DNA from 2 places in the Homoserinimonas aerilata genome. Region 2 is predicted to be linked to the other one. Evidence: predicted binding sites of a transcription regulator. Region 2 holds the regulator's gene; the other holds the start of a gene.
The links. Region 2 encodes HrcA, which represses chaperone genes, less so after heat shock. Its sites were predicted from a motif close to TTNGCACTCGNNNNNNNCGAGTGCNAA; they were not measured.

Region 1 (14,426 bases), 1.2 Mb from region 2:
GGCCGGCTTCCTCACTCGTGACGCTCGCGTCATCGAGCGCAAGAAGGCCGGTCTCAAGAAGGCCCGCAAGGCTTCGCAGTTCTCGAAGCGCTAGTCCGCGCTTCGTCATGGCACGACTCTTCGGCACCGACGGTGTCCGCGGCCTCGCCAATCAGGACCTCACGGTCGAGCTCGCCCTCGGGCTGGCTCAATCGGCCGCTGTGGTCCTGGGGCAGGGTCGCGTCGCCGACGGCCGGAGAGCATCCGGTCGTCGCCCTGTCGCAGTCATAGCCCGCGACCCCCGTATCTCAGGTGAGTTCATCGCCGCCGCAGTGGCGGCGGGGCTCTCGAGTTCGGGGGTCGACGTGCTGGATGCGGGGGTCATCCCGACCCCGGCCGCCGCGTTCCTGATCAAGGACATCCGCGCAGACTTCGGCGTGATGATCTCGGCCTCGCACAACCCGGCCGACGACAACGGCATCAAGATCTTCGCAGTCGGCGGCACCAAGCTGCCCGACATCGTCGAAGATCGCATCGAGCAGTCGTTCACCACGGGGCGCAAGCTCGCACCCACCGGTGTCGAGGTGGGGCGCATCCGCCGCTTCGCCGACGCCGAGGATCGCTACGTCGTGCACCTGCTGTCGACGCTTCCCGCTCGGCTCGAAGGCCTGCACATCGTGCTCGACTGTGCGCACGGCGCCGCATCCGGGGTCTCACCGCAGGTGTTCACGGATGCGGGTGCCCGCGTGACCGTGATCGGGGCCGACCCCGACGGGTACAACATCAATGACGGCGTCGGATCGACGCACCTCGACAAACTCGCTGACGCGGTTCTTGCGCACGGCGCCGACCTGGGTATCGCCCACGACGGCGATGCCGACCGCTGCCTCGCCGTGGACCACGAGGGTCGCATCGTCGACGGTGACCAGATCATGGCCATCCTCGCGCTCTCCATGAAGGAGCGCGGGCTGCTCAAGGACGACACCCTTGTGGCGACCGTCATGAGCAACCTGGGGCTGCGTCTTGCCATGGAGCAGCACGGCATAAAGATGGTGCTCACCGCTGTCGGCGACAGGTATGTGCTCGAGGCGCTGAACGAGAACGGCTATAACCTCGGCGGCGAACAGTCCGGGCATGTGATCATGAGCGACTACGCCACGACCGGCGACGGCATCCTCACAGGGCTGCACCTGGCCGCCGAGCTCACCCGCACGGGCAAGACCCTCGCGGAGCTGGCCACCGTCATGACCGTCTACCCGCAGGAGATGATCAACGTGCGCGGCGTCGACCGGGAACGCCTCGCCGGCAGCGCCGAGGTTGCGGCTGCCGTCGCAGAGTGGGAAGCGAAGCTGGGCGACAACGGCCGCGTGCTGCTGCGCCCCTCCGGCACCGAGCCGATGGTGCGCGTCATGGTCGAAGCGGCCGACGAAGAGACGGCGAAGCGCGCCGCAGAAGAACTCGCCGAGGCGGTACGCACGCACCTCGCGTGATGCTGCACGGGACCCCGGCTTCGAGACGAGCGCCCGAGGAGTGCTCCCTCAGCCGGCGGAGCTTGCGCGAGGCGAGCCGGCGAGCTCAGATCTTGCGGAGCAGAACCTCGTGCACCCGGTGCTCAGCGTTCTTGCGTAGAACGAGGGTGGCCCGCGATCGGGTGGGCAAGATGTTCTCGCTCAGGTTGGGCAGGTTGATGCGGCTCCAGATGTCGGCCGCGGTCGCCCGCGCCTCCGGTTCACTCAGCGTCGCGTAGCGGTGGAAGTATGACTGCGGGTCGGAGAACGCGCCGCGCTGCAGCTTGAGGAAGCGCTCCTCGTACCAGCGCGTGATGTCCGCTGTTCTGGCGTCGACGTAGATGCTGAAGTCGAACAGGTCGCTCACGGCGAGCTTGCGCCCGGCGCGCGGAGGCTGCAGCACGTTGAGACCTTCGACGATGAGGATGTCGGGGCTTCGCACCACCGCCTCAGCGCCGGGGATGATGTCGTAGTTGAGGTGAGAGTAGACAGGGGCGCGCACTTCGGCCACCCCGCTCTTCACCTGGGTGATGAAGCGCAGTAGGGCCCTGCGGTCGTACGACTCGGGGAATCCCTTGCGGTCCATGATGCCGCGCCGGTGCAGCTCGGCGTTGGGCAGGAGGAATCCGTCGGTGGTGAGCAGGTCGACGCGCGGCGTCGACTCCCAGCGGGCGAGGAGCATGCGCAGCAGGCGGGCGATCGTGGACTTGCCGACGGCGACGGAGCCGGCGATGCCGATCACGAAGGGGGTGCGCGGCGAGCGTTCGCCCAGAAACGAGCTTGTGGCGGCGTGCAGCTGGCGCGTGTTGACCGCATAGAGGTTGAGCAGTTTGCTCAGCGGAAGGTAGACATCCGCCACCTCATCAAGTTCGAGGGCGTCGCCGAGACCCCGCAGTCCGACGAGATCGTCGGGGGTGAGTGGCAGTTCTGTGGCGGGCGCGAGTGCGGCCCATTCCGCCCGTTCGATCTCGAGGAAGGGCGTGCTGCCGCCTGCGGCGTTGGTGGGGTCAGACATTGCGAGAATCATATCCGGATGACTGATGGCCTTTTGTGCAGCGGGGGTGTCGTAAAATCGGGCCTATGTGTGGAATCGTGGGTTACGTCGGCAATGACAAGAGCATCGAGGTACTGATGGGTGGCCTGCGCCGCCTCGAGTACCGCGGCTATGACTCGGCCGGCATCGCCGTGATCGATGATTCGGGGGCCGTTGGCACCCGTAAGAAGTCGGGCAAGCTCCAGGAGCTGGTCGATGAGCTGGCGGAGCATCCGCTCGGCAACGGGCGCACGGGCATCGGCCACACCCGCTGGGCGACGCATGGCGGCCCCACCGATGGCAACGCGCATCCGCATCTCGGCGACGACGGCAAGCTTGCCCTCATCCACAACGGCATCATCGAGAACTTCGCTGAGCTCAAGCAGGAGCTTCTCGACGAAGACCCCGACACCGTGTTTCTCAGTGAGACGGACAGCGAGGTCGCGGCACTGCTCGTGGGCCGCGCCTATCGCGAGAAGCGTGACCTCGCCGAGGCGCTGCGCTCGGTCGTCGACCGCCTGCACGGCGCCTTCACCCTGCTGGTGATGCACCAGGATCAGCCGGGTGTCGTCGTCGGCGCCCGCCGCAACTCTCCGCTTGTGATCGGGCTGGGTGACGGCGAGAACTTCCTCGGCTCCGATGTGGCCGCGTTCGTGGAGCACACGCACCGCGCGATGGAGATCGGCCAGGACCAGCTCGCCATCATCACGACCGACAGTGTCACCGTCACCGACTTCGATGGCAACCCGGTCGTCGCCAAGGAGTTCGAGGTCGCCTGGGATGCCTCCGCCGCGGAGAAGGGCGGCTGGTCGAGTTTCATGGTCAAGGAGATCACGGAGCAGCCTGAGGCTGTCGCGAAGACGCTGCTCGGCCGCGCCGTTGATGGCGAGGTGCACCTGCAGGAGCTTGAGGCTATCGGGGCGGATGCTCTGAAGGATGTCGAGCGCATTGTGATCGTCGGCGCGGGAACGGCCAACTATTCGGGCCTGCTCGCCAAGTATGCGATCGAGGCGTGGACCCGTATCCCCGTCGAGGTGGAGCTGTCGCACGAGTTCCGCTACCGGGATCCGATTCTCACGCCCAACACGCTCGTTGTGTCGATCAGCCAGTCGGGCGAGACCATGGACACGCTCATGGCCGTCAAGTACGCCAGCGAGAATGGCGCACGCACGCTCTCGATCTGCAACACGCAGGGCGCGACGATCCCGCGCGAGTCGGATGCCGTCGTCTACACGCATGCCGGCCCCGAGGTCGCGGTTGCGTCGACGAAGGCGTTCGTCGCCCAGGTCGTGGCGCTGTACCTTCTGGGTCTGCATCTGGCGACGGTGCGCGGCAGCATGTCGGCCGCGGCGATCGCCGATGTCGTCGAGGATCTGCAGCAGCTCCCCGAGCAGATGGAGACCGTGCTGAAGCAGCACGAGACGATCACCCAGCTCGCCGGCTGGATGGCGGACACACGTTCGGTGCTGTTCCTGGGGCGCCATGTCGGCTTCCCTGTCGCCCTCGAGGGTGCGCTCAAGCTCAAGGAGATCGCCTACATCCACGCGGAGGGCTTCGCGGCCGGCGAGCTCAAGCACGGGCCGATCGCGCTGATCGAGCCGGGCGTGCCCGTGTTCGTTGTCGTGCCGAGCCCGCGCGACCCCGATTCGCTGCACAAGAAGGTTGTCTCGAACATTCAGGAGATCAGGGCCCGCGGTGCACGCGTGCTGGTGATTGCCGAGCAGGGCGATGCGGCGGTTCTTCCGTACGCCGATGTGGTCATCCCGGTGCCGCTGGCGTCGAAGTTCATGGAACCGTTGCTGGCGGTCATCCCGCTGCAGATCTTTGCGCTTGAGCTGGCGAGCGCCAAGGGGCTCGATGTGGATCAGCCGCGCAATCTCGCCAAGTCGGTCACGGTCGAGTAGCTCGCCGTGATCATCGGCATCGGCGTCGATCTTGTCGACCTGGCTCGTTTCGAGCGGGCGGCGAGTCGTACGCCGAGACTTGTCGAACGCTTGTTCGCTGAGAGCGAACAGGTTCCGGATGGCCGGAGGCTGTCCCTGAGATCGCTTGCGGCCCGCTTCGCCGCCAAGGAGGCGCTCATCAAGGCGATCGGCGACTCCGACGGCATGCGCTGGCATGATGTACGCATCGTGTCGAATGAGCTGCGCAACCCCTCCTTTGAGTTGAGCGGGCGGATCGCGCAGGTCGTCGCAGAACACGGCATCACCAGGCTGCACCTGTCGATGAGCCACGACGCAGGGGTCGCCGTCGCCTACGTCGTGGCGGAGGGTGACCCCCGATGACCGGACTCATGCGCGAGGCATCCATCGACCTGTCGGCGATCAGCCGCAACGTCGAGACGCTGCGGGCCGCCGCCGGCACGGCGCACACGATGGCCGTCGTGAAGGCGCGCGGCTACGGCCACGGCGCCGTCGACGTGGCGCGTGCTGCTCTTGCGGGAGGTGCCGACTGGCTGGGCGTCGCAGACATCCGCGAGGGGCTCAGGCTTCGGGCCGCCGGTATCACGGCGCCCATCCTGGCCTGGCTGCACGACCCTGCGGAGGACTTCGAGGGCGCACTCGCCGCCGGGCTTGAGATCGGCGTCAGCTATCTCGCCCAACTGGAGCGGGTCGCCGCGGCCAGTGGCACCGCGAATGTGCACATCAAAGTCGACACGGGCCTCGGCCGCAACGGCGTCGAGAAGCGGCAGTGGCGCTCGGTGTTCGAGGCGGCCGCCAGGCTCGAGCAACGCGGTGCCATCCGCGTGCGCGGGCTGTTCAGTCATCTCGCCAACGCGGGGCGGCACGAAGACCTGCGGCAGGTGGCCGAGTTCGAGCAGGCCCTGCAGCTGGCGGCGGATGCGGGGCTCACGATCGAGCTGCGTCACCTGGCGGCGACGGCTGGCGCCCTCGCCGTGCCCGAGGCGCGCTTCGACATGGTGCGCCTCGGCATCGGAATCTACGGGCTCTCCCCGCTGGAGGGCCGCACCTCGGCCGAGCTGGGCCTCGTGCCAGCGATGCAGTTGAGCGCGGCGATCGCCTCGGTCAAGCGCGTGCCCGCCGGGTCGGGGGTGTCGTACGGGCTCACCCATCGCACCGATCGCGAGTGCACGCTCGCGCTCGTGCCACTCGGTTACGCGGACGGCGTGCCGCGGGCCGCATCCAACAGGGCGCCCGTCAGTATCAACGGCTCCACCTACCGGGTGGCGGGCACCGTGGCGATGGACCAGTTCGTGGTCGACCTGGGCGACGACACCGTGAGCGTGGGCGACCGTGCGGTGCTGTTCGGCGACCCTGCGGACGGCGTGCCCTCGGCGGACGACTGGGCCGAAGCATCCGGAACCATCAACTACGAGATCGTGACCCGCCTGGGCGGGCGGATCGAACGCACATGGGGCTGATCGCGCGGCTCACGATCGAGACGCCTGAGCGGATGGGCGAGCTCGGTGCCCGGATCGCCCGCGAGCTCGGGGCGGGCGATGTGGTCGCCCTCAACGGCGAGCTCGGGGCGGGCAAGACGACGTTCACGCGCGGGCTCGGCGAGGCCCTCGGCATCCGTGGCGCCGTCACGAGCCCCACCTTCGTTCTGGCGCGCACCCATCCGAGCGAGTCGGGAGGTGCGCCGCTCGTGCACGTCGACGCCTACCGGCTGTCGCATCCTGCCGAGCTCGACGATCTCGACATCGACTTCGACGGCTCGATCGTCGTCGTCGAATGGGCGGCCGGGATGCTCGACGCCGTCGCCGAGGAATGGCTCGACATCACGATCGTGCGGCCCGTCGGCGGCGAGGAGTCGGAGGAGGGCGTCGAGCCGCGCCTCGTCACGGTGCAGGGGCACGGCGCGCGCTGGGCCGAGCTTAGGCTGGACTGATGCTGCTCTCGATCGACACCTCCGCAGGCACGAGCGTCGCCGTCGTGGACCGCGACCGCGGCGTCATCGCCGAGCACTCCGAGGCCGACACCCGCCGCCACGCCGAGGTCATCGGTGAGCTCATCGTGCTCTGCCTGGCCGATTCTGGCGTGCTGGTAACCGCTCTGTCTGGTGTCGCGGTGGGCATGGGCCCCGGCCCGTTCACGGGGCTGCGGGTCGGTATCGCCGCGGGCCGGGCCTTCGCGCTCGGCGTAGCAAAGCCCGCCGTGCGCATCGTCAGCCATGACGCGATCGCCTACGGCCACTACTCACGCGGAGCATCCGGCCCGCTTCTGGTGGTGACGGATGCGCGACGCCGCGAGGTCTACTGGAGCGCCTACTCGGGAGCAGACGAGCAGGGTCTCCCCGTGCGCGTGGCGGGGCCGGGTCTGTCGCGGCCCGACGACCTCGGCACGCAGCTGTCAGCAGAGTTCGCCGCGAGCGGCTTCGCCCGCATCGACGCCGAATCGGTTTCGGCAGGCGACGCCGGCATGCTCGCCGAGACACTCTTCGCGAACGGCCGCGCCTTCGCCGGCCCGGAGCCCCTCTACCTGCGCTCACCCGACGTCACCCCGTCGGCGGGCCCGAAGCGCGTCAGCTGATGGCCTGGCTGCTGCGGCGAGCATCCGTCGCCGACCTGCCCGCGATCATGGCGCTCGAGACGTCGACATTCGGCAGCGACGCCTGGTCTGCTGAGGCGATGCGCTCCGAGCTGGCGGGCGCACACACGCACTACCTCGTGGCCACGCCCGAGGGCTCGGATGCTGTTGTCGCGTACGCGGGCCTGCTTGCGCCCGCCTCCGCGCAGCAGGCAGACATCCAGACGATCGCGGTCGCGCCCACCGCCCGCCGCGGCGGCCTGGGGCGCACGCTCATGCTGCAGCTGATGGCGGAGGCGTTCAGCCGAGGCGCGCGGGAGATGTTCCTGGAGGTGCGCGCCGACAACCCGGGCGCACAGTCGCTGTACGAGCAGCTCGGCTTCGAGCAGATCGCCGTGCGGCCCCGCTACTACCAGCCCGACGGCGTCGACGCCCTCATCATGCGTGCACCGCTGAGCGAGCCGCGCACCTCGCTGGTGGAGCCCGTGCCGCCGGCCGCGCCGATCACGGCGACCGCCCCCGGGGAGCCCGTCAGCACATCCGGGGAGCCTGCCGGAGCATCCGCGGCCCTGACTGACCAGCCCGACCCGACAGCAGAAGGAGCCTCATGAGCGCCGAGCCCATCGCATCCGCGGCGCCGTTGGTGCTCGGCATCGAGACCAGCTGCGACGAGACCGGCATCGGCATCGTGCGCGGTAGCGAACTGCTCGCGAACGTGATCGCCTCCTCGATGGAGGAGCACGCTCGCTACGGTGGCGTCGTGCCCGAGATCGCGGCGCGGGCCCACCTGGAGGCGTTCGGCCCGACCATCACGGCGGCGCTCGCCGAAGCGGGCGTCACACTGCAGGATCTCGACGCGATCGCCGTCACAAGCGGGCCGGGCCTCTCCGGGGCGCTCATGGTGGGGGTGGGCGCGGCGAAGGCGCTCGCCGTCTCGCTCGACAAGCCGCTCTACGCCGTCAACCATCTGGTCGGCCATGTGGGGGCGGATGTCATCGGCGGCGAGGCGGTCGAGTACCCGACCGTGGCGCTGCTCGTCTCCGGAGGCCACACCTCTCTTCTGCTCGTGCGCGACCTCGTCTCCGATGTCGAGCTGCTCGGCGAGACGATCGACGACGCCGCAGGGGAGGCCTTCGACAAGGTCGCCCGGTTGCTCGGCCTGCCCTACCCGGGCGGCCCCGAGATCGACCGCGCGGCCATCGGCGGAGACCCTGCCGCGATCCGCTTCCCGCGAGGGCTCAGCCTGCCCAAGGACATGCAGAAGCACCGCTACGACTTCTCCTTCTCCGGCCTCAAGACGGCGGTCGCGCGCTGGGTCGAGCAGAAGCGCGACTCTGGCGAAGAACTGCCGGTGGCGGATGTCGCGGCGAGCTTCAGAGAATCGGTAGTCGACGTTCTCGTGACCAAGGCGATCGCCGCCTGCCGTGACCTCGGGGTTCCGCGCCTGCTGCTGGGCGGCGGGGTCGTCGCGAACGCCCGCCTGCGCCAGGTGGCGGAGGAGCGCTGCGCGGCCGCCGGGATCGAACTGCGCATCCCGCCGCTGACCCTGTGCACCGACAACGGGGCCATGATTGCGGCGCTCGGTGCGCAGCTGGTGGCTGCCGGGCATCCACCGTCTGGGCTCGGATTCGGGGCAGATTCGACCCTGCCGGTCACCAGCATCCAGGCGTGACCGCGTCTTTCGGTGGTTGTGCGAGAATTGACACCCCCTCGGGGGTGGTGCCACGATGGGCAACGCCGCTTTTACGACAACCAGCCTTAAGGAGACATTCACATGTCTGACATCACGCCCCCCGCGACCCCGGAGCCCACGCCCTACAGTGCTGCTCCCGCCGCTCCCGCCGCAGGCGCCCCCGCGAAGGCGCCCGTGCTGAGCATCATCTCGCTGGTCGCCGGCATCATCGGATTCCTCGGCGGCGCGATCGTGATCCTGCCCTTCATCGGCTCCGTGCTGCAGCTGTTCTTCCCGGCCGCCGCCGTTGTGCTGGGCTTCCTCGGCAAGAAGAAGGAGCCGCAGGCGGCCAAGGGTCTCTGGCTCACCGGCATCATCCTCGGTTTCGTCGGTCTGGCCATCGCGCTCCTCGGCTTCATCCTCTGGGGCGTCGCGTTCGCGGGCGCAGACTACAGCTCGCTCGAGAACCTCTCCTACTGATCCGCTTGTGCGGATGATGGGCCCCGGTCGATGACCGGGGCCCATTCTTCTTCCCTCCCGCGGGCCACAGGCTGTGGCGGCGTGCGCGGACAACTGGAAGGATGATCGCATGTCCTCCACCGAGCCTGACGAGACGCCGTCCGTTCCTGTTCCTCCTGCTGCGCCCGAAGCTCCTGCCGCGCCGGAGCCCCCTGCCGCGCCCGCCTACGGGGCGGCGCCCGTCGCAGCCGCTCCTGCGGCTCCCGCTCCCGCTGCCGCTCCTGCCGCAGTGCCGTACGGCGCTGCCTACGCCGCCCCCGGCCCCATCGAGCCGCGGGCCCTCAGCATCACCGCGATGGTGTGTGGCATCGTCGGCGTCGTGCTGTCGTTCTTCTGGCTGGGCTTCCTCCCGGCGGCCGCCGCGGTGGTCTTCGGTCATATCGCGCAGCGTCGTGAGCGGGCGGCGAAGCCGTTCTGGCTGACGGGCATCATCACGGGGTATGCGGGCATCGCGATCTCACTGCTGTGGGGCCTCGTCGCGCTCGTCCCGATCCTGTTCGCCCTGTTCTTGATTCCTGCCGCCATCACCTACTCCTGAGGTGCTCCGCGCGGCTGTCGTTCAGTCGCGCCGCGCCAGCAGGGCCACACGTCGACCGGCCACCCTCGTGAGCACGAGGGTGGCTGTGCCGTCTCCGCGCAGCGAGAGCCGCTTGCGGAACGCGGCCGGGTCGATGTCGACGCCGCGTTTCTTGATCTCGAGCGTGCCGATGCCGCGCGCGCTCAACTCCCTGCGGATGTGTTTCTCGTCGAGAGGCATCCGCTCGATCACCTCGAAGCGGGTGGCGAAGGGCGTGTCGATCGCCGCATCCGCCGTCAGCCAGGCGATGTCGTCGCTCACCATCGTCGCGCCGAGGCTGCGGGCGAGATCGCCGATCAGGCGGGCTCGGATGACGGCGCCGTCGGGCTCGTAGATGTAGCGCCCCAGCGTGCCGACTTCGACGTCAGGGCTGTCGCCGGGGGCGGTCAGCTCGTCGCTGCCGCCATCTGAGCGGATGATGAGGGCTGAGCGCCGGATGCCGGGGCGCGCGAGGGCGCCGAACCAGACTCCCAGCTCGACGACGTCGCGGTCGACCGACACCCACTGGGCCTCAGCATCCTCTGGGATGAGCCCGCGGTCGATGCCCGGCCCCAGTTTGACGCCGACGGGCATCCGTTCGGCGAGGCCGAAGGCGAAGTCGAGAGACGGCGACCAGTCGTGCGGGTCGCGCAGCCTGCCCTTCTCGCTGCGTCGGGCCGGGTCCAGCCAGGCGGCGTCGTAGCCGGCCAGGTCGAAATCCTCTGCCGCGGAGTGGACGACGGATGCGTTCGGCCACGGCGCCAGATTGTAGGAGGCGACAGCGGCGGTCACCTCGTCGCGTTCGACGCCGGTCACGGTCAGCTCGATTGCGGCCATGGCGAGCGCATCCGCGCCGATGCCGCAGCCGAGGTCGACGATGCGGGTGGCTCCGGCCGCCCTGAAGCGACCGGCGTGGCGGGCGGCGACGCCGAGCCGGGTGGCCTGCTCGAGGCCGGCCTCCGTGAACAGCATGCGCTCGGCGAAGGGGCCGAACTTGCTGACCGCCCTGGCCCGCAGCTTCGACTGGCTGAGCACTGCGGCCACAAGGGCGGGGGAGTGCCCGGCGGCGCGCAGGGTGGCGACGGCCTTGACGACGTCGTCCTTCGACTCGTAAGCGGGCAGCGAGTCGAGCAGTCGCAGCCCCTCGGGGGTGAGCAGTTCGACGAGCTCGGCGGCATCCATCCCCCCATTATTCAGGGCAGCCCCGTCGAGTACGCCATTCGGATGCCCTGGGCTGGTTCCGAGAGCCGGATGGCGTACTCGAGCAACCAGCGGCACCGCCACGTTGGCACTCGGATTGCGAGAGTGCCAGTGCGGCGGGTACAGTTGTTCTGGCACTCACCTAGTGAGGGTGCCAACCCAGATTTTTTCCCGCACTTCAGAAAGAGGTAGGCCGTGTCGGTTTCCATCAAGCCGCTCGAGGATCGCATCGTTATCAAGCAGGTCGAGGCCGAGCAGACGACTGCATCGGGTCTTGTCATCCCTGATACCGCCAAGGAGAAGCCGCAGGAGGGCGAAGTTGTCGCCGTCGGCCCCGGTCGTATTGACGACAACGGCAACCGCATCCCCCTCGACATCGCCGTTGGCGACAAGGTGATCTACTCCAAGTACGGCGGCACCGAGGTCAAGTACGGCGGCGACGACCTGCTCGTGCTCTCGGCTCGCGACGTGCTCGCGGTCGTCGTCCGCTAGGCGACGCCCCCACGTTCAACCAGCACCCGCTCGGCTTCGGCCGGGCGGGTGCTGTCGTTGATGCGCGCGACGGATAGCATTCACAAGTGACACCGTCTCCCAGCGCCCCAGCCGGCCCCGTCGCGGCCCCGCCGCGCAGATCCGGGCTGCTCTTCGCCGTCGGCGCCTACGGCCTGTGGGGCGGGATGCCCGCCTTCTTTCTGCTGTTGGCCCCGGCGGGCGCCTTCGAGATCGTCGCGTGGCGCATCCTGTTCACGCTCGTGTTCTGTGCGCTGCTGCTCACGGTGACGCGCAGTTGGCGCAGGTTCGCGGCGATCGTGCGGCAGCCGCGGCTGCTGTTCCTCATGGGGCTCGCGGGCGCGTTCATCTACGTCAACTGGCAGGTGTTCGTGTTCGCGGCCCTGCACGGGCAGGTGCTCGAGACCTCGCTCGGCTATTTCATCAACCCGATCTTCACGGTGGTGCTCGGCGTCGCGTTCCTGCGCGAGAAGGTGCGGCCGCTGCAGTGGGTGGCCATGGGGTTCGGCGTGATAGCGGTGCTCGTGTTGGCGTTCAACTACGGGGAGTTCCCGTGGATCTCGCTCACGCTGGCGACGTCGTTCGGCCTGTACGGCCTCATCAAGAAGCTGGCGGGCGCCCGCGTCGATGCGGTATCGGGGCTGACACTCGAGACGATCTGGCTTGTGCCCGTCGCTGTGGCCGTGCTGCTGGTGGTGTCATCGACCGACGGCATCGTCTTCGGAACAGCCGGAACGACCCATGTCGTCATCATGGCGCTCTCGGGGGTCATCACGGGTGTACCGCTGCTGCTCTTCGCTGCGGGGGCCCGGCGCCTGCCTCTCGTGACGATGGGCATGATCCAGTATCTGGCCCCGGTGCTCACCTTCGTCTTCGGCGCGTTCATCCTGCACGAGGCCATGCCGCCGGAGCGCTGGGCCGGCTTCAGCCTTGTGTGGTTCGCGATCGTGCTGCTCACGACCGACATGCTCGTGCAGGGGCGGCTGTCTCGCCGTGCCTTACCGCAGCTGGGTTGATTCGTCGGTAGTCTTCCTCTTGGTTCGCGGTCGTGTCGGTTTCGACGGCATGGGTCCGGCACTCGCCGGGCGAGAGGGCGAGAGGAGCGACATGAGACGGATGCGTGTGGTCGCCTGCGCGGCTGCGGTCGTTATCGCCCTCGGCCTGAGTTCGTGTACGAGCGAGGAGATGGTCCTCCCGACGAGCTCTCCGTTGCCGAGCCCGCCACCGGCATCCGGTGACGGTGTTCTGCGCATCGGCACCCTCTTCGCCACGAGCGGCGATGCCGCCTATCTGTCGCCCGCGCAGGTCGCCGGGGTCGAGCTGGCCGTCCGCGAGGTCAATGAGGCGGGTGGTGTGCTGGGCAAGCCGGTCGAGGTCTTCCACCGCAACTCCGGTGAGGCGGCAACCCAGCAGGCGGAGGAGTCCTTCGCGCAGCTCGTGGAGAAGGGCGTCGACGTGGTCATCGGGCCGTCGTCGTCTGTTCTGGCCGAGCGCATCCTGCCTCTCGCGATCGAGGCGCAGGTGCTGCTCGTGTCGCCCGCCGCATCCGCCCCTGTTCTCACGGGCCTGGCCGACGAGGGGCTGCTCGCGCGCACGGCACCGTCTGCTGCGCTGATGGGCGGCGTGCTCGCCGACGCGATCGTCGCAGACGGGGCAACGGATGTCGCGGTCATAGTCGGCGCAGACGACAGCAGCAGTGCGGTCGCAGAGACGTTCACGGCCGCGCTCGCCGCCGCAGAGGGCTCCGTCGTCGCTCAGGAGCAGCTCGGCGACGCCGCAGCCGTCGTCGACGCTGTGGCCGCGGCGAAGCCCGACGCCGTGCTGCTCGCCTCCGGCTTCGAGGCGATGGAACAGAACGTGGCCATCATCACGGCGCTCACGGATGCCGGCCTCGGCGGCTCGAAAGTGTGGCTGGCCGGAGGTGCGCTCGCTGACTACTCGCAGGCGCTGCCCGGCGGCGTGCTCGAGGGTGCCAGGGGAGTACTCGAAGGGGCGGAGGCCAACGAGGCCTTCGCCGCGCGGCTCGCCGCCATGGACCCCGCGCCGAACGACACCCGCTACGCCGCGGAGGCCTACGACGCCACCATCCTGGCGGCGCTCGCCGCCACCGTCGCAGGAGACGACGGCGGGCCCCTGCTCGCCTACATGCTGCCCGGCGTCAGCGGCGACGGCATCAAGTGCATGAGCTTCGGCGAATGCCTCGACGTGCTGAAAACGCAGGACGACATCGACTACGACGGCGTCTCCGGGCCCATCGCGCTCGACCGAGCGGGAGACCCCACATCTGCCCACTACGGCGTCTACGCGTACGACGCGGCCAACAGATTTGCGTGGACAGGGCAGCTCACCGCGGATTGAGCATGTTACCGCCCCGTAACACGCAGGTATTGTGCGGGAGCCGTGGGGGCAATACCGTGGCAGCACGGCAGTACCCTGCCGTGTGCTGTAACCACGTTTCGAAACACAAGGAGCAACATGAGCGTTTTCGCTAGAGGCAAAGCCTCCCGCTCACTGACTCGCAAGGCGACACTCGGGGGACTCGCAGTCCTCGGCGTCTCCGCCCTCATCCTGAGTGGCTGCGCATCGACCGACGAAGGGACCGGTGGCAATGGAGCCGAGAGCCCGTCTGCATCCGACGCGCTCGACATCGCATCGGGCGAGCGTGACCTCACCCTGAAGATCGGCACCCTGCTGCCGCAGACCGGTGGTCTGGCATTCCTCGGCCCGCCCGAGGAAGCCGGCGTCGCTCTCGCGGCGAAGGAGATCAACGAGGCAGGCCTCGGGATCCAGGTCGAGGTCGTCTACGGCGACTCGGGTGACCCCGACAACAAGGCGTATGCCACGACCGTCCCGAACCTTCTGGGACAGAACGTCTCGGCGATCATCGGTGCCGCGGCATCCGGTGTCTCGAAGCTCGTGATCGACCAGATCACGGCAGCCGGCGTCGTGCAGTTCTCGC
Region 2 (14,426 bases):
CCTGGCGGATGCCCCGAAGCTGATCGAGTCGTTCAAGTTCAATGTCGTGGTCGCCCGCCTCATGGAGCTCGTGAATGCGACCCGCAAGGCGATCGATGGCGCGCCGGGAGGTTCGGATGCGGCGGTGCGGGAGGCGACCGAGACGGTTGCCCTCGGCCTCAGCCTGTTCGCCCCGTACACGGCGGAGGACATGTGGGAGCGCCTCGGCCACCCCGCACCGGTCGCCCTCGCCGGCTGGCGCAAGGCCGACCCCGTGCTGCTCGTGGAGCAGTCGGTGACGGCCGTCGTGCAGGTCGACGGCAAGGTGCGCGACAAGCTCGAGGTGAGCCCGACGATCGATCCTGCGGAGCTGGAGCGGCTCGCTCTCGCGACCGCCGGCGCGATCCGTTCCATCGCCGGCCGCGAGGTCGTCAATGTGATCGTGCGGGCCCCCAAGATCGTGAGCATCAGCACGCGCGGTTAGTCTCGCTGCTCGCGGGCTTCTCCTCACCATCCGGCGTCGGCTGGGCTTGTCCACCGGGTTGGCCCGGTCGGCCGGATGCGAGGTCACAGCACGCTTAACGTGGCGGCATGGCATCGCACGGTCACAGGGCCCAGGGTCCGCTCGTCGACGCCGCGGAGCCGGCCGACCGTATCGTCGAGGGCCCACGAGGCTCCGGCCCGGGTGTGCGCCTGCGCATGCGGGTGGGTGCCGCGGTAGTGCTCGTTTTGCTCGGCCTTGGAGTCGCCGTGCTGGTGAGTGCGCTGGGCTCCTCGGGCTCGGTGACGGCGATCGGTGCCTCTGCTGCGCCGGATGATCCCGGCACCGTCGGGGTGGATGCTCCGACGGCGACGATCTACGTTCACCTTCTGGGCGCGGTGAAGCGGCCGGGCCTCTACCAACTGCGCGAGGGCGCTCGGGCGGTCGACGCCGTCGCGGCGGCGGGAGGCTTCACCGAGGAGGCTGATCGCGCGCAGCTCAATCTGGCGCGCTTCGTCAGCGATGGCGAGCAGATCCATGTGCCGCAGCTGGGCGAGGTGCCGGCGGCGGCGCCGGGCGCGCAGCCGGGGGTGGGCGGTGACGGCCGCGTGAATCTGAACACGGCGGATGCCGCAGCTCTGGAGACCCTGCCCCGGGTCGGGCCGGCGATGGCGGCCCGCATCATCGACTGGCGGGAGACGAACGGCCGCTTTGCGACGGTCGAGGATCTGCAGGCGGTGTCCGGGGTGGGGGAGAAGACCTTCGCGGCGTTGAAGGATCTGGTGACGGTGTGACGGCGGAGCCGATGGCCCCATCTTCGTCGCGCCTCGATCTGCGGTTGGCGCTGCCCGCTGTCGTCGGCTGGGTTGCCGTGGCTGTTCTCATCGGCAACCCTCCCGGCGCGGCGCTCGGGGGAGCGGTCGGGGGCGCGGTGGCCGTACTGGCGGCGGGGGCCGTGCTTCTCCTGCGGGCCCGTGGCGGGCTGCGGCGGGTGCTGGCCCTGCTCGCGGTCTGCGCGATGGCGGCATCCGTTCTTCTTCTCGGCGCGATGGCGAGGGCGGATGCCCGGCAACCTGCGGTGATGCTGCAGGCCGCGCAGGAGGGCCGCTTCGTGTCCATCGAGGCGACGCTCACGCAGACCGTTCATGACGGCGGTGAGCGGTTCGCGGCGACGGCCGACTCTGTGCAGCTGGAGGGGAAGACCCTTGCGGTCTCCGTGCCGATCGTCGTGTTCGCCTCGATCGACCGGCCCTCGGCGATCATCGGTGCCACAGTGCAACTCTCCGGCACCCTGACGGCGAACGAGCCCGGCGACGCCGCCGCCTTCCTGGTGTTCTCGCGTGGCACGGCGAGCGTGCTCGGCGAACCGGGCGGGGTGCTCGGTGCTGCGGCCGCGTTGCGCTCCGGCTTCCTCGACCTCGCGCAGTCGCTTCCCGGTCTCGGCGGAGGTCTTCTTCCAGGCCTCGCGATCGGAGACACCGCGGCCGTCTCCTCAGAACTCGACGCGGCAATGAAGGCCAGTTCACTCAGCCACCTGACGGCGGTCTCCGGTGCCAACTGCGCGGTGGTCGTCGGGCTGGTGCTCGTGCTGGGCGGCATGCTCCGGATGCCGATCGCGGCCCGGATCGTCGCATCCGTCGTCGTCCTGGCCGGTTTTGTGGTGCTCGTCACCCCCGAGCCGAGCGTGCTGAGAGCCGCCGTCATGGCGGTGTCGGTGCTGTTCGCCCGGCTGGGCGGGCGTGGGGCGGGCGGGGTGCCTGTGCTTTCCCTCGCCGTGCTCGTGCTGCTCGCCATCGACCCATGGCTGGCGCGTTCCTTCGGCTTCGTGCTCTCCGTGCTCGCCACGGCAGGACTGCTCGTGCTGGCCGGCCCGCTGGCGCGATTCCTGTCGGCGTGGATGCCGTCTCCTGTCGCTCTCCTGATCGGGGTTCCGCTGGCCGCCCAGCTGGCCTGCCAGCCCATCATCATCCTGCTCTCACCGACGATCCCGCTGTACGGCGTGGTCGCGAACATCCTCGCGGGGCCGGCCGCACCGGTTGCGACGGTGCTGGGGCTCGTGGCCTGCCTCATCGCGCCGCTGTGGGCGGGCTTCGCCCAGCTTGTGGCGTGGGTGGCGTGGTTCCCGTCGAGCTGGATCGCGGCGGTCGCGATGTTCTTCGCGGGGCTGCCCGGCAGCGGATTGCCATGGGCCGAGGGTGCTGCAGGGGCGGTGCTCGCCGCGATCGTCACCATCTCGGCGGTGCTGGGCGTGCTCGCCTCGCCCGGTCGCATCCGCACAGGCTCAGGCGTGTTGGTTCTTGTGCTTCTGATGGCCTGGTTGGGTGCCGTCGGCGGTGAGCAGCTGCGCCGGCGGCTCGCACCGCCCGCAGACTGGCAGATCGCCGCCTGCGACATCGGGCAGGGTGACGCCGTGCTGGTGCGCAGCGCGGGCGCCATCGCGCTCGTCGACACGGGCCCCGACCCCGCACTGCTCGCCGACTGCCTCGACCGTCTGGGTGTCGCGCGCATCGACCTGCTCGTGCTCACCCATTTCGATCTCGATCATGTCGGCGGCACCTCAGCGGTTCTGGGCCGGGTGGGCGCGGTGCTGCATGGCCCGCCCGGCGCTGCCGATGACGATGCCGTCCTTGCGGCGCTGGAGCGGGGCGGGGCCACGATGACGCCGGCGGGCAGGGGCATGATCGGCGCGCTGGGCGAACTGCGCTGGCGGGTGCTGTGGCCGGCCGAGCGGCCGTCGGGTTTCGAGCCGGGCAACGATCTGAGTGTCGTCCTGTCGTTCTCCGGCGTCGGGCGGTGCGATGCCGGATGCCTCAGCTCGGTGTTCCTCGGAGACCTCGGCGAGCAGGCGCAGGCCCGGATGCTCGCAGCGGGCCGCGCGCAGGTCGCCGCACTCGGTTCCGTCGACGTCGTGAAGGTGTCGCATCACGGATCGGGCGACCAGAGCGCCCGCCTGTACGAGGCGCTGTCGGCGCGGGTCGCGGTCATCGGGGTCGGCGCGGAAAACAGCTACGGGCATCCGAATGCTTCCATTCTGGACGTGCTCGAGGGCACAGGCGCGGAGGTCACCCGCTCCGACACCGACGGGCTCGTGCTGCTGTCGTCGGACGGCACCGGAGGCATCCGCGTCTGGCGGGAGCGCCTGCCGGAGCCGACGGTCGGGGGAGGCGAATAGGCTTGTGGGCGCGGCCCGGCGCCGCGCAGTCACCAGCGTGAAGAACCGAAGGAGTCCCGTGGCAGCCAGGCCAGCAGGCAGGTCCGCGAGCGGACGATCCGGAGCGTCGAAGGCGGCCGCCGCGATTCCGCAGCTGGGCTGGTCGCAGATCCGCCCCGCCCCTGTCGTGCTCGTCTCGGGCACGGAGGGCTTCCTGGCCGACCGGGCGATCCGGATGCTGCGCGACATGCTCCGCCTCGAGGACCCCAGCCTCGAGGTGAGCGACCTCGAGGCCGACGGTTACGCCCCCGGGCAGCTGCTCACGGTGGCCAGCCCGTCGCTGTTCGGCGAGCCGCGGATGATCCGCACGGTCGCCGTCGAGAAGTGTACGGATGCGTTCATCACCGAGACGCTCGCCTATCTTGAGAATCCGGCCGAGGGCACTTATCTGGTGCTCCGTCATGCGGGCGGGGTGCGCGGCAAGAAGCTGCTCGACGCCATCAGGGGAGGGCTCGGCGGTGGAATCGAGGTCGTCTGCACCGAGCTGAAGAAGGAGTCCGACAAGGTCGACTTCGCCCGCGCCGAGTTCGCTGCTGCCGGCCGACGGGTGAGCCCCGGCGCCATCCGTGCGCTCGTCGCCGCGTTCTCCGATGATGTCGCCGAACTCGCATCCGCCTGCCAGCAGTTGGTGTCGGATGCGGCGGCGGAGATCACCGAGGCGACCGTCGAGAAATATTATTCGGGCCGCGTCGAGACGACGGCGTTCGCGGTCGCCGACATCGCGATCGCGGGCCGGCAGGGCGACGCCCTTGTCATGCTGCGGCACGCACTGGCTTCCGGTGCAGACCCTGTTCCGATCGTCGCCGCGTTCGCGAGCAAGTTGCGCACGATGGCGAAGGTTTCGGGCGCGCGGGGCGGTTCGGGTCAGCTGGCCGGCCAGCTCGGTCTGGCGCCGTGGCAGGTGGATCGCGCCAAGCGTGACCTGCAGGGCTGGACAGATTCGGGTCTCGGCCGCTGCATCGAGATGCTCGCCGAGACGGATGCCGCGGTGAAGGGCGCCCAGCGCGATCCGGTTTTCGCACTCGAGCGCATGGTGGGCGTGATCGCGAGCCGAGGCGAGCAGCCCGGGGGATAGGGCCGCTGGCTCGGCACAGACACAGGCGCCGGCACAAAGCGAAGGACCCCGCCTCAGTGAGGCGGGGTCCTGTTCGTTCGGTCCGGCGTTGCTGCCGGTCGCGAGCGGGTGCTGCTACAGCGCGTTGACCTGCTTCGCGATGGACGACTTGCGGTTTGCCGCCTGGTTCTTGTGGATGACGCCCTTGCTGGCGGCCTTGTCGAGCTTCTTGGAGGCGACGAGGAGAGCGGCTGCAGCCTTCTCCTTGTTGCCCTCGGTGATGGCGGCGCGCGTTGCGCGAACTGCCGTCTTGACCTCGCTGCGGACGGCCTTGTTGCGGTCGGTCGCCTTCTTGTTGGTGAGGATGCGCTTGATCTGCGACTTGATATTTGCCACGTTGAGTAACTTTCTGTTGTTCCGGATGATGTTCGGCAGCCGTGACCGCGTCGATGTAGAGGGCATCGATTCGGCTGAGGGCTGCAATTCGCACCCGTGATCGTGGGAAATGAACGCGGTGCGCAAGCCAACAGGCAACTTTACCAGTCTTGAGGGGCATCCGACAATTCCCCGATCGTCGGCGCGCCGCGTGCGAAGCGCCCCGCCTTTGGGCGCCGATTCGGGCAGCGGCCTCAGGCATGGGAGAATCGACGGATATCATCCCCCGGGCGCGCCGCATGCGGCCTGCCACCAGAGTCTTCAGAGGAACGCGTGAGCCCCAGAGCACAGAAGGCCCTCGAGCCGGCTTCGACCGACCCCGCCTTCATTCGCAACTTCTGCATCATCGCCCATATCGACCACGGTAAGTCGACGTTGGCCGATCGCATGCTGCAGGTGACGGGTGTCGTCAGTGACCGCGATATGCGCGCCCAGTATCTCGATCGCATGGATATCGAGCGTGAGCGTGGCATCACGATCAAGAGCCAGGCGGTGCGGATGCCGTGGGCTCTGGATGCGCAGACCGGCCCGTCTCCGGCGGGCACCTACGCGTTGAACATGATCGACACCCCCGGGCACGTCGACTTCACCTATGAGGTCTCGCGCAGCCTTGCCGCCTGCGAGGGCGCCATCCTGCTTGTGGATGCGGCGCAGGGCATCGAGGCGCAGACGCTGGCGAACCTGTATCTGGCGCTCGACAACGACCTGACGATCGTTCCGGTGCTGAACAAGATCGACCTGCCTGCGGCCGACCCCGAGAAGTATGCGCGGGAGCTCGCCGATCTGATCGGCGGTTCGCCTGACGATGTGCTCCGGGTCTCCGGAAAGACGGGCGTGGGTGTTCCTGAGCTGCTTGACCGCGTCACGAGTGTCATCCCGCCGCCTGTCGGTGATGCGAGTGCGCCGCCGCGGGCCATGATCTTCGACTCGGTCTACGACAGCTACCGTGGCGTGGTCACGTATGTGCGGATGGTCGACGGCCAGCTGAATCCGCGCGAGAAGATCCAGATGATGTCGACGCGTGCGACGCATGAGATCCTCGAGATCGGTGTCAGTTCGCCTGAGCCGGTGCCCAGCAAGGGGTTAGGGGTCGGCGAGGTCGGTTATCTGATCACGGGTGTGAAGGATGTGCGCCAGTCGAAGGTGGGCGACACGGTGACGACGGCGTCGAAGCCGGCATCCGCGGCCCTTCCCGGGTACACGGAGCCTCTCCCGATGGTCTTCTCCGGCCTGTATCCGATCGATGGCAGCGACTATCCGGCGCTGCGCGATGCGCTCGACAAGCTGAAGCTTTCGGATGCTTCGCTCGTCTATGAGCCGGAGACCTCGGTTGCGTTGGGCTTCGGTTTCCGCTGCGGCTTCCTCGGCCTCCTGCATCTGGAGATCATCACGGAGCGGCTCGACCGCGAGTTCGGGCTCGACCTGATCACGACTGCGCCATCCGTCATCTATGAGGTGACGACGGAGGACCGGAAGACGGTCACCGTGACGAACCCGAGCGAGTTCCCGGTGGGCCGCATCGATTCGGTGAGCGAGCCGATCGTGAAGGCGGCGATCCTCGCGCCCAAGGACTATGTCGGCGTGATCATGGAGCTCTGCCAGGGGCGCCGCGGCACGCTCCTCGGCATGGACTATCTCGGCGAGGACAGGGTCGAGATCAAGTACACGATGCCGCTCGGCGAGATCGTGTTCGACTTCTTCGACCAGCTGAAGAGCAAGACGGCCGGCTATGCGAGCCTCGACTACGAGCCGTCGGGTCAGCAGGAGGCCGACCTGGTAAAGGTCGACATCCTGTTGCAGGGCGAGCAGGTGGATGCGTTCAGCGCGATCGTGCACCGCGAGAAGGCGTATGCCTATGGCGTGCTGATGACGGGGCGTCTGCGCGAGCTGATTCCGCGCCAGCAGTTCGAGGTGCCCATTCAGGCGGCGATCGGTGCTCGCATCATCGCTCGTGAGAGCATCCGTGCCATCCGCAAGGATGTTCTGGCCAAGTGCTACGGCGGTGACATCACCCGCAAGCGCAAGCTCCTCGAGAAGCAGAAGGAGGGCAAGAAGCGCATGAAGATGGTGGGCCGCGTCGAGGTTCCTCAGGAGGCGTTCATTGCCGCCCTCTCGGGTGATGTCGAGAAGAAGGACAAGAAGTAGTGTCGCGCCCCGCGCTCTGGAATCTTCCTGTCACCTACGCGGCGGTGGGGGCCACTCAGTCGCCCGAGACGCTGCGCTACCCGCCGGAGGGCTACCGCGTCTTCGAGAAGCGGGTGCGCATCGGCACCGGCCCCGCGCGCTGGGATTTCGCCTGGCACGCGACACTCGCGTGGGGTATCAAGGTCCGCAGCGGTTTCACGATCGAGCTGACGGAGACCCCTCCGGAGGTCACCGAGGGCAGCTACGCGCCCGTCTCCTTCGACACGGCGGGCACGCCCGTCGCCCCTGCCATCACCGGCCCGTCGACAGAGACGGTGTACGGGCCGGACGGCCTGCCCTTCGTCTCGCCCGGCGACTCGGCCTGGCTGGTGCTGCACGTCGGCCCGTTCAAGATCCATGAGCCTGTGCGCGTCGTCTACGTGATCGACGAACCGAATCGCAAGGGCTTCGCCTACGGCACCCTGCCCGGCCACCAGATCAGCGGTGAGGAGTCGTTCGTCGTCGACCTCGAAGACGACGGCTCCGTGTGGCTCACGGTCCGCACGATCTCTCGCTCTGCGACGGGGTGGGGGTGGGCGCGTCCTTTCCTCGCGATCGGGCAGCGCATCATCCGTGCCCGCTATCTGAAGGCCCTCACCGGCCCTGTCGACTGACACGATGCCCTCCGCCCTGCCCATCGCCGACCCTGCGCCCCTCGACGGCGCCCTTCCGGCATCCGTCGCCGAGGGCGCGGAGGGCCGCGACTTCGGCGTCTACCTGCATGTGCCGTTCTGCCGTGTGCGCTGCGGCTACTGCGATTTCAACACCTACACCTCAGATGAGCTTCGGGGTGCGAAGCGCAGCGACTACGCGAGCCAGGCTGTGCAGGAGGTCGCGCTGGCACGTGGCGTGATGGATGCTGCGGGCCTGCCCGAGCGGCCGGTGTCAACCGTCTTCTTCGGCGGCGGCACTCCGACGCTGCTGCCCGCATCCGATCTGGTCTCGATGTTCGACGCTGTGCGCGACGCCTGGCGAATCGCTCCGGATGCGGAGGTCACGACAGAGGCGAACCCCGATTCGGTCGACCTCGACTACCTGATGGCGCTGGGGCGCGCCGGTTTCACGCGGGTGTCGTTCGGCATGCAGTCGGCCGTCCCACACGTTCTGGCGACGCTGGAGCGCACCCACGACCCCGAGCGCGTGCCGCTGGTGGTCGCGTGGGCCCGCGAGGCGGGCCTCGACGTCAGCCTCGACCTCATCTACGGAACACCGGGGGAGTCGCTCGACGACTGGCGCCGCTCGCTCGAGCACGCCATCGCGCAGGCGCCGGATCACCTCTCCGCCTATTCGCTCATCGTGGAGGACGGCACGAAGCTGGCCCGGCAGATCAGGCGCGGCGAGGTTGCGCAGCCTGATGAGGATCTGCAGGCCGACATGTACGAGCTGGCCGACGAGCTGCTCGGCGCGGCCGGATTCGACTGGTACGAGGTGAGCAACTGGGCGACGACGGATGCCCACCGCTCCCGTCACAACCTCGCCTACTGGAGGGGTCACGACTGGTGGGGTGTCGGGCCCGGCGCCCACAGCCATGTCGGCGGGGTCCGCTGGTGGAATGTGAAGCATCCGGCCGCCTACGCCGACCGCATCATGGCGGGGCATTCGCCTGCCGCCGGGCGGGAGACGCTCGACCAGGAGACGAGACGGGTCGAGCGTGTGCTCCTCCAGCTGCGCATCCGTGAAGGAATATCGGCGGGGGAGCTGGGGCCGCAGGGCCGCACGGCCGTCGCGGGGCTCATCGCCGACGGCCTCGTCGAGGGTGCGAGTGCGGTGCGCGGCACGATCGTGCTCACGAGGAACGGGCGGCTGCTCGCAGATGCCGTCGTGCGACGGCTCCTCGACGAAGGCTGATGCCGCCCGTCCCGGGTGCTACTTGATGAATTCGATCGTCACCGGGTACTTGTAGTACTGCCCCGAGTTCGCCTTGACCGCTGCGATGATCATGAAGACGATGGCGGCGACACCGAATGCGATGAGAACCGGCACAACGATGATCGCCCCGATTCCGAACGTCACGGCCACGATGATGCTGCCCACGATGCTGAGGGCGACCGCATAGATGGTGAACGAGATCTGGAAGTTGAGGGCAGACCTCGTGTGCTCACGCACGAACGGCCCGCGGTCCTTCAACAGCAGATAGCCGATCAGCGCCGGCAGGAAGCCGAGAAAGATGCCGCCGACATGGATGAGCGTCGCCCACAGCTTCTCGTCTGAGGGGCTGAGCGGCTGCGGTGCGGCGTTGTAGCCGGAGGGCGGTGGTGGGGGTGCCTGATTCGTCATACGGCCCATTAAAGCAAACCCGCCCGTGAACGACGCAGGGCCGGGAGCAATGCTCCCGGCCCTGCGTCTGCTCTGCGACTACTTGATGAGGCGCAGGTTGACCGGGTAGCGGTAGGACTGGCCGTTCTTCGCGGCGTTGAAACCCTGAATGCAGAACACGATCGTGAGAATCCAGAGCGCGAGCGGCAGGATCCATCCGATGAGCATCCAGAAGCCGAAGGTGACAGCGGTCAGCACGGCGTTGATGATCTGGATCGCAATGTGGCCGATGGTGACGGCGATCTGGAAGTTCACCGACTCCTTGCCCTCACGGTCGGTGTGGGTGCCGCGGTCCTTGAACACGAGCCAGATGATGAGCGGCGGGAGGATCCACAGGATGCCACCCAGGTGTGCGAACGACGCCCACTGGTTGTCCTCGGCAGGGGTGAGCGGTGCTGCTGCCGCCGGTGACGCGGGGGGAGGGGTCTGATCGGTCATTGCGTATGCCTTTCCGGTTTTCGGGAGTTGCCCGGTGCATGCCGGGACACCTGACGCTGCTGAGTGCCCCCTGAATGAGGGCAGCGAAGGCTATCCCATAAGGTAGTGCCTCTTCGCCGCGCCGCGCAACGAATGCGGAAGCGGCGTGTCACGATACAATTGGCAGTCAACTTGTTCGAGTGCCAATGACCGTGAGGGCGGTGGATTGTGGTCTCAGATCGCGGTCTCGAGGTGCTCCGGGTGATCGTGCAGGACTATGTGGAGTCCCGAGAGCCTGTCGGCTCCAAGTCGATCGTCGAGCGCCATTCATTCGGCGTGTCCGCGGCGACGATCCGCAACGACATGGCCCAGCTCGAGGAGGAGGAGTTGATTGCCGCGCCGCACACCTCCTCCGGCCGTGTGCCGACCGACAAGGGTTATCGCCTCTTCGTCAACCAGCTCGCCGATCTCAGGCCGTTGAATGCGGCGCAGCGGCAGGCGATCCACGCGTTCCTGGGCGAATCGGCCGATCTCGATGACGTGCTCGCGCGCACGGTGCGCCTGCTCTCGCAGCTCACGCATCAGGTCGCTCTTGTGCAGTACCCGTCTCTGGGGCGCTCGCGCATCCGTCATGTCGAGTTGGTGCCGCTCACCGAGTCGCGCATTCTCACCGTGCTGATCACCGACACCGGTCGGGTGGAGCAGCGCATGGTCGACGTGGGGCCCGGCCTCGATGACGAGTTTTTGAGTGACCTGCGGATGCGCATCAACTCGGCCCTCGACGGGCTGCTCCTCACGGAGGCGGCTGCGCGCCTCGACTCGCTCGCCGACGACTTCGCTCCTGCTCGGCGCGAGGTGGTGCATCCGATCGCGGCCAGCCTGGCCGAGCAGGTTCTCGCGAACAGGCACGACAGGCTCGTGATGGCGGGGGCTGCGAATCTTGCGCGCACGGAGGAGGACTTCGCCGGCAGCATCTATCCTGTTCTGGAGGCGATCGAGGAGCAGGTCACCCTGCTGAAGCTCTTCGGCGAGATGGAGCAGGATCAGGCTGGCATCTCGGTGCGCATCGGCCGGGAGAACGAGTCTTTCGGCCTCGGCGAGGCTTCCGTGCTGAGCACGGGCTACACGGCGGCCGGCGGCGAGCTTGCCCGCCTGGGGCTTCTGGGGCCGACCCGGATGGACTATTCCAGCAATATGGCGGCGGTTCGTGCGGTTGCACGTTACCTGTCGCGCCTGTTGGGCGAGAGTTGACTGTGGCGCGGCGCGTCACACGAGAGAACAAGAATCTAAGGAACTGCAGTGGCTGACCATTACGAAGTACTCGGCGTCGACCGGGATGCGACCCCCGAGGTGATCAAGAAGGCGTACCGTCGTCTTGCCCGCGAGTTGCACCCCGATGTGAATCCGGGAGCGGATGCCGCCGATCGCTTCAAGGACGTGACCCACGCCTATGACGTGCTCTCCGACCCCAAGCAGAAGGAGCAGTACGATCTGGGCGACCAGGCCGGCTTCGGCGGTGGATTCGGTGGCTTCGGCGACATCTTCGAGACCTTCTTCGGCGGTGGGGGCGGCGGCAATCGCCCTCCGCGTTCTCGCACGGAGCGAGGGCAGGATGCGCTCGTCCGCATCGAGGTGACGCTCGAGGATGTCATCTTCGGCACGCAGCACGAGGTCGAGGTCGACACGGCCGTCACGTGCAAGACGTGCGCGGGCTCCTGCTGCGCCCCGGGCACCGAGATGGCGACATGCGACATCTGTGGCGGCTCCGGCCTCATCCAGCGTTCCGTGCGCAGCCTGCTCGGCAATGTGATGACCTCGAGCCCCTGTGGCACCTGCCGCGGCTTCGGCACGGTCATCCCGAACCCGTGCTCGACGTGCTCCGGCCAGGGCCGCGTGCGCGCCCGCCGTCGCATCCCCGTCGACATCCCCGCCGGCGTTGACACGGGCCTTCGCCTGCAGATGCCGAGTCAGGGCGAGGTCGGCCCGGCCGGTGGGCCCAACGGCGACCTGTACCTCGAGATCAAGGTGCGCCACCACGATGTGTTCAGCCGCAATGGCGACGACATCCTGGCGACGCTCGAGGTGCAGATGACGGATGCGATCCTCGGCACGACGGCCACGTTCGACGCGCTCGATGGTCCGGTCGAGCTGGAGATCAAGCCCGGCGCGCAGAGCGCGGAGGTGATCACGGTCAAGGATCGTGGCGTCACCCACCTGCGTGGTTCGGGCCGTGGTGATCTGAAGGTCGGCATCCAGGTGCTCACGCCCACGAAGCTCAACTCGAAGTCGAAGGAGCTCATCGCCGAGCTGGCCCGCGTGCAGAATGCGGTGCCGCCGCATCTGGCGCACTTCCAGCAGGGGCTGTTCCAGAAGCTGCGCGACCGCTTCCTGAACATCTAGCTGCGACAGGCGGGAGACGAGCGTGGCGCACTTCTACCTGAACGAGTCGCTAGTGTCGGCGGCGCCGGGCGCATCCGTCTCGATCGAGGGTGCCGAGGCCAGGCATGCCGTCACGGTGAGTCGCATCCGGGTGGGGGAGTCGCTGTCGATCGGCAACGGTGCGGGGCTTGTCGTGACCGGGCCGGTTGTGGAGGCGGATGCTGCCCGTCTCGTCGTCGAGGCCGTCGACGTCGTCGAGACCCCGGTGCCGTCGCCTGCGGTGCTGCTCGTGCAGGCTCTGGCCAAGGGCGATCGCGATGAGTCCGCCGTGCAGGCGGCGACCGAGCTCGGTGTGGATGCTGTTGTGCCGTGGGCTGCGCAGCGCTCGATCGTGAGATGGCAGGGCCCCAAGGTGGCGAAGGGCATCGAGCGGTGGAGGGCGATCGTGCGCGAGGCCACGAAGCAGTCGATGAGGCCGCGCATCCCTGAGGTGCGGGAGCTGGCGTCGACGACCGCAGTCGCCGCGCTGGCGTCGCAACTGCGTGTGCTCGTGCTGGAGCCGACGGCGGAACAGCGGCTGTCTGAGCTCGAACTCGACGGGCGCGATGTTGCCGTCGTCGTGGGGCCGGAGGGAGGCATCGCGCCGGCCGAGCTCGAGCAGTTGGCCGCGGCAGGAGCCGTCGCTGTGCGTCTCGGCGACGGGGTGCTGCGAACCTCCACGGCGGGTCCCGCGGCGATCGCGGTACTGAGCGCGCGCCTGGGCCGCTGGTAGTGGCGGCAGCCACGCTCGCGCCGCAGTGCCGGGCCGGTTGTCGCTTAGGCTTGTCGTATGCCTGACCATGCCGAACCGTCCATCTTCACGAGGATCATCGATCGTGAGATCCCGGCCGACGTCGTCTTCGAGAGCGAGCGGCTGATCGCGATCCGCGACATCGCGCCGAAGGCCCCTGTGCACCTGCTTGTGATCCCGAAGGATCCGCAGTTCCGTGATGTCGTCGAACTCGCGGCGGGCGATCCGGAGCTCCTCGCAGAGATGGTCGCCGCGGCTGCGACGCTGGCAGAGGAACACTGTGGCGGCCAGTTCCGTCTCGTGTTCAACACGGGCACGGATGCCGGCCAGACGGTGTTCCACGTTCACGCCCACATCATGGGCGGCGGGCTCACGGAAGGCTCCCTTGGCGATTGACGACGGCTTCGAATCGGCGCACGGCCCAGCATCCCCGGGCGGCTCCGACGGCAGCGGCGCGCAGGATGCCGTCACAAGCGAGCGCTTTCGGGTGGACGGCGTGGCGATGGTGCACCTTCTGGGGCCGCAGGATCGCCTGCTTCGCACCATGGAGGAACAGCATCCGCTCGTCTCGGTGCACGTCCGTGGCAACGAGATCCAACTCGATGGGCCTGTAGATCAGGTGCGCGCCGTGCGCAGGCTCATCGATGAGCTCGCCGTGCTGGCCCGGGCCGAGCATGATCTCGGCGTGGGTGATGTGCGCGAGTCTGCTCGACTCATCGCGAGCGACGGGGAGCGCCCCAGCGATGTTCTGGGGCAGCCGATCCTGACCAGCCGGGGCAAGAGCATCCGACCGAAGACGCTCGGTCAGCGCGACTATGTCGATGCGATCGACGAGAACACGATCGTGTTCGGCATCGGCCCTGCGGGCACCGGCAAGACCTACCTGGCGATGGCGAAGGCTGTGCAGGCCCTGCAGCGCAAGGAGGTCAACCGCATCATCCTGACCCGTCCGGCGGTCGAGGCTGGCGAGCGGCTGGGCTTCCTTCCGGGAACCCTCACCGACAAGATCGACCCCTACCTTCGCCCGCTGTACGACGCGCTGAACGAGATGATGGACCCCGATGTGGTCGTCAAGCTGATGGCGATCGGCACGATCGAGGTCGCCCCGCTCGCCTATATGCGTGGGCGCACGCTCAATGACTCCTTCGTGGTGCTCGATGAGGCGCAGAACACGACGCCG

Region 1: groES (co-chaperone GroES) is a predicted target of HrcA. The motif match lies at 11,043-11,069, and genes of this name have one in related genera.

What each region holds. Positions count from the first base shown of each region.
Region 1 covers NZ_VFOM01000001.1:2,101,176-2,115,601, reverse strand. The annotation lists gene rpsI (30S ribosomal protein S9) at 1-94, shown strand, start outside; gene glmM (phosphoglucosamine mutase) at 108-1,469, shown strand; gene coaA (type I pantothenate kinase) at 1,555-2,502, opposite strand; gene glmS (glutamine--fructose-6-phosphate transaminase (isomerizing)) at 2,568-4,424, shown strand; gene FB562_RS09905 (holo-ACP synthase) at 4,431-4,805, shown strand; gene alr (alanine racemase) at 4,802-5,902, shown strand; gene tsaE (tRNA (adenosine(37)-N6)-threonylcarbamoyltransferase complex ATPase subunit type 1 TsaE) at 5,893-6,372, shown strand; gene tsaB (tRNA (adenosine(37)-N6)-threonylcarbamoyltransferase complex dimerization subunit type 1 TsaB) at 6,372-7,013, shown strand; gene rimI (ribosomal protein S18-alanine N-acetyltransferase) at 7,013-7,621, shown strand; gene tsaD (tRNA (adenosine(37)-N6)-threonylcarbamoyltransferase complex transferase subunit TsaD) at 7,618-8,682, shown strand; gene FB562_RS09875 (hypothetical protein) at 8,785-9,162, shown strand; gene FB562_RS09870 (DUF4190 domain-containing protein) at 9,272-9,739, shown strand; gene FB562_RS09865 (class I SAM-dependent methyltransferase) at 9,761-10,939, opposite strand; gene groES (co-chaperone GroES) at 11,153-11,449, shown strand; gene rarD (EamA family transporter RarD) at 11,536-12,483, shown strand; gene FB562_RS09850 (ABC transporter substrate-binding protein) at 12,575-13,825, shown strand; gene FB562_RS09845 (ABC transporter substrate-binding protein) at 13,943-14,426, shown strand, end outside.
Region 2 covers NZ_VFOM01000001.1:929,039-943,464, forward strand. The annotation lists gene leuS (leucine--tRNA ligase) at 1-463, shown strand, start outside; gene FB562_RS04385 (helix-hairpin-helix domain-containing protein) at 571-1,254, shown strand; gene FB562_RS04390 (ComEC/Rec2 family competence protein) at 1,266-3,632, shown strand; gene holA (DNA polymerase III subunit delta) at 3,691-4,746, shown strand; gene rpsT (30S ribosomal protein S20) at 4,861-5,121, opposite strand; gene lepA (translation elongation factor 4) at 5,434-7,305, shown strand; gene FB562_RS04410 (DUF1990 domain-containing protein) at 7,305-7,958, shown strand; gene hemW (radical SAM family heme chaperone HemW) at 7,963-9,192, shown strand; gene FB562_RS04420 (DUF4870 domain-containing protein) at 9,211-9,621, opposite strand; gene FB562_RS04425 (DUF4870 domain-containing protein) at 9,700-10,098, opposite strand; gene hrcA (heat-inducible transcriptional repressor HrcA) at 10,306-11,328, shown strand; gene dnaJ (molecular chaperone DnaJ) at 11,377-12,477, shown strand; gene FB562_RS04440 (16S rRNA (uracil(1498)-N(3))-methyltransferase) at 12,500-13,228, shown strand; gene FB562_RS04445 (histidine triad nucleotide-binding protein) at 13,286-13,642, shown strand; gene FB562_RS04450 (PhoH family protein) at 13,749-14,426, shown strand, end outside.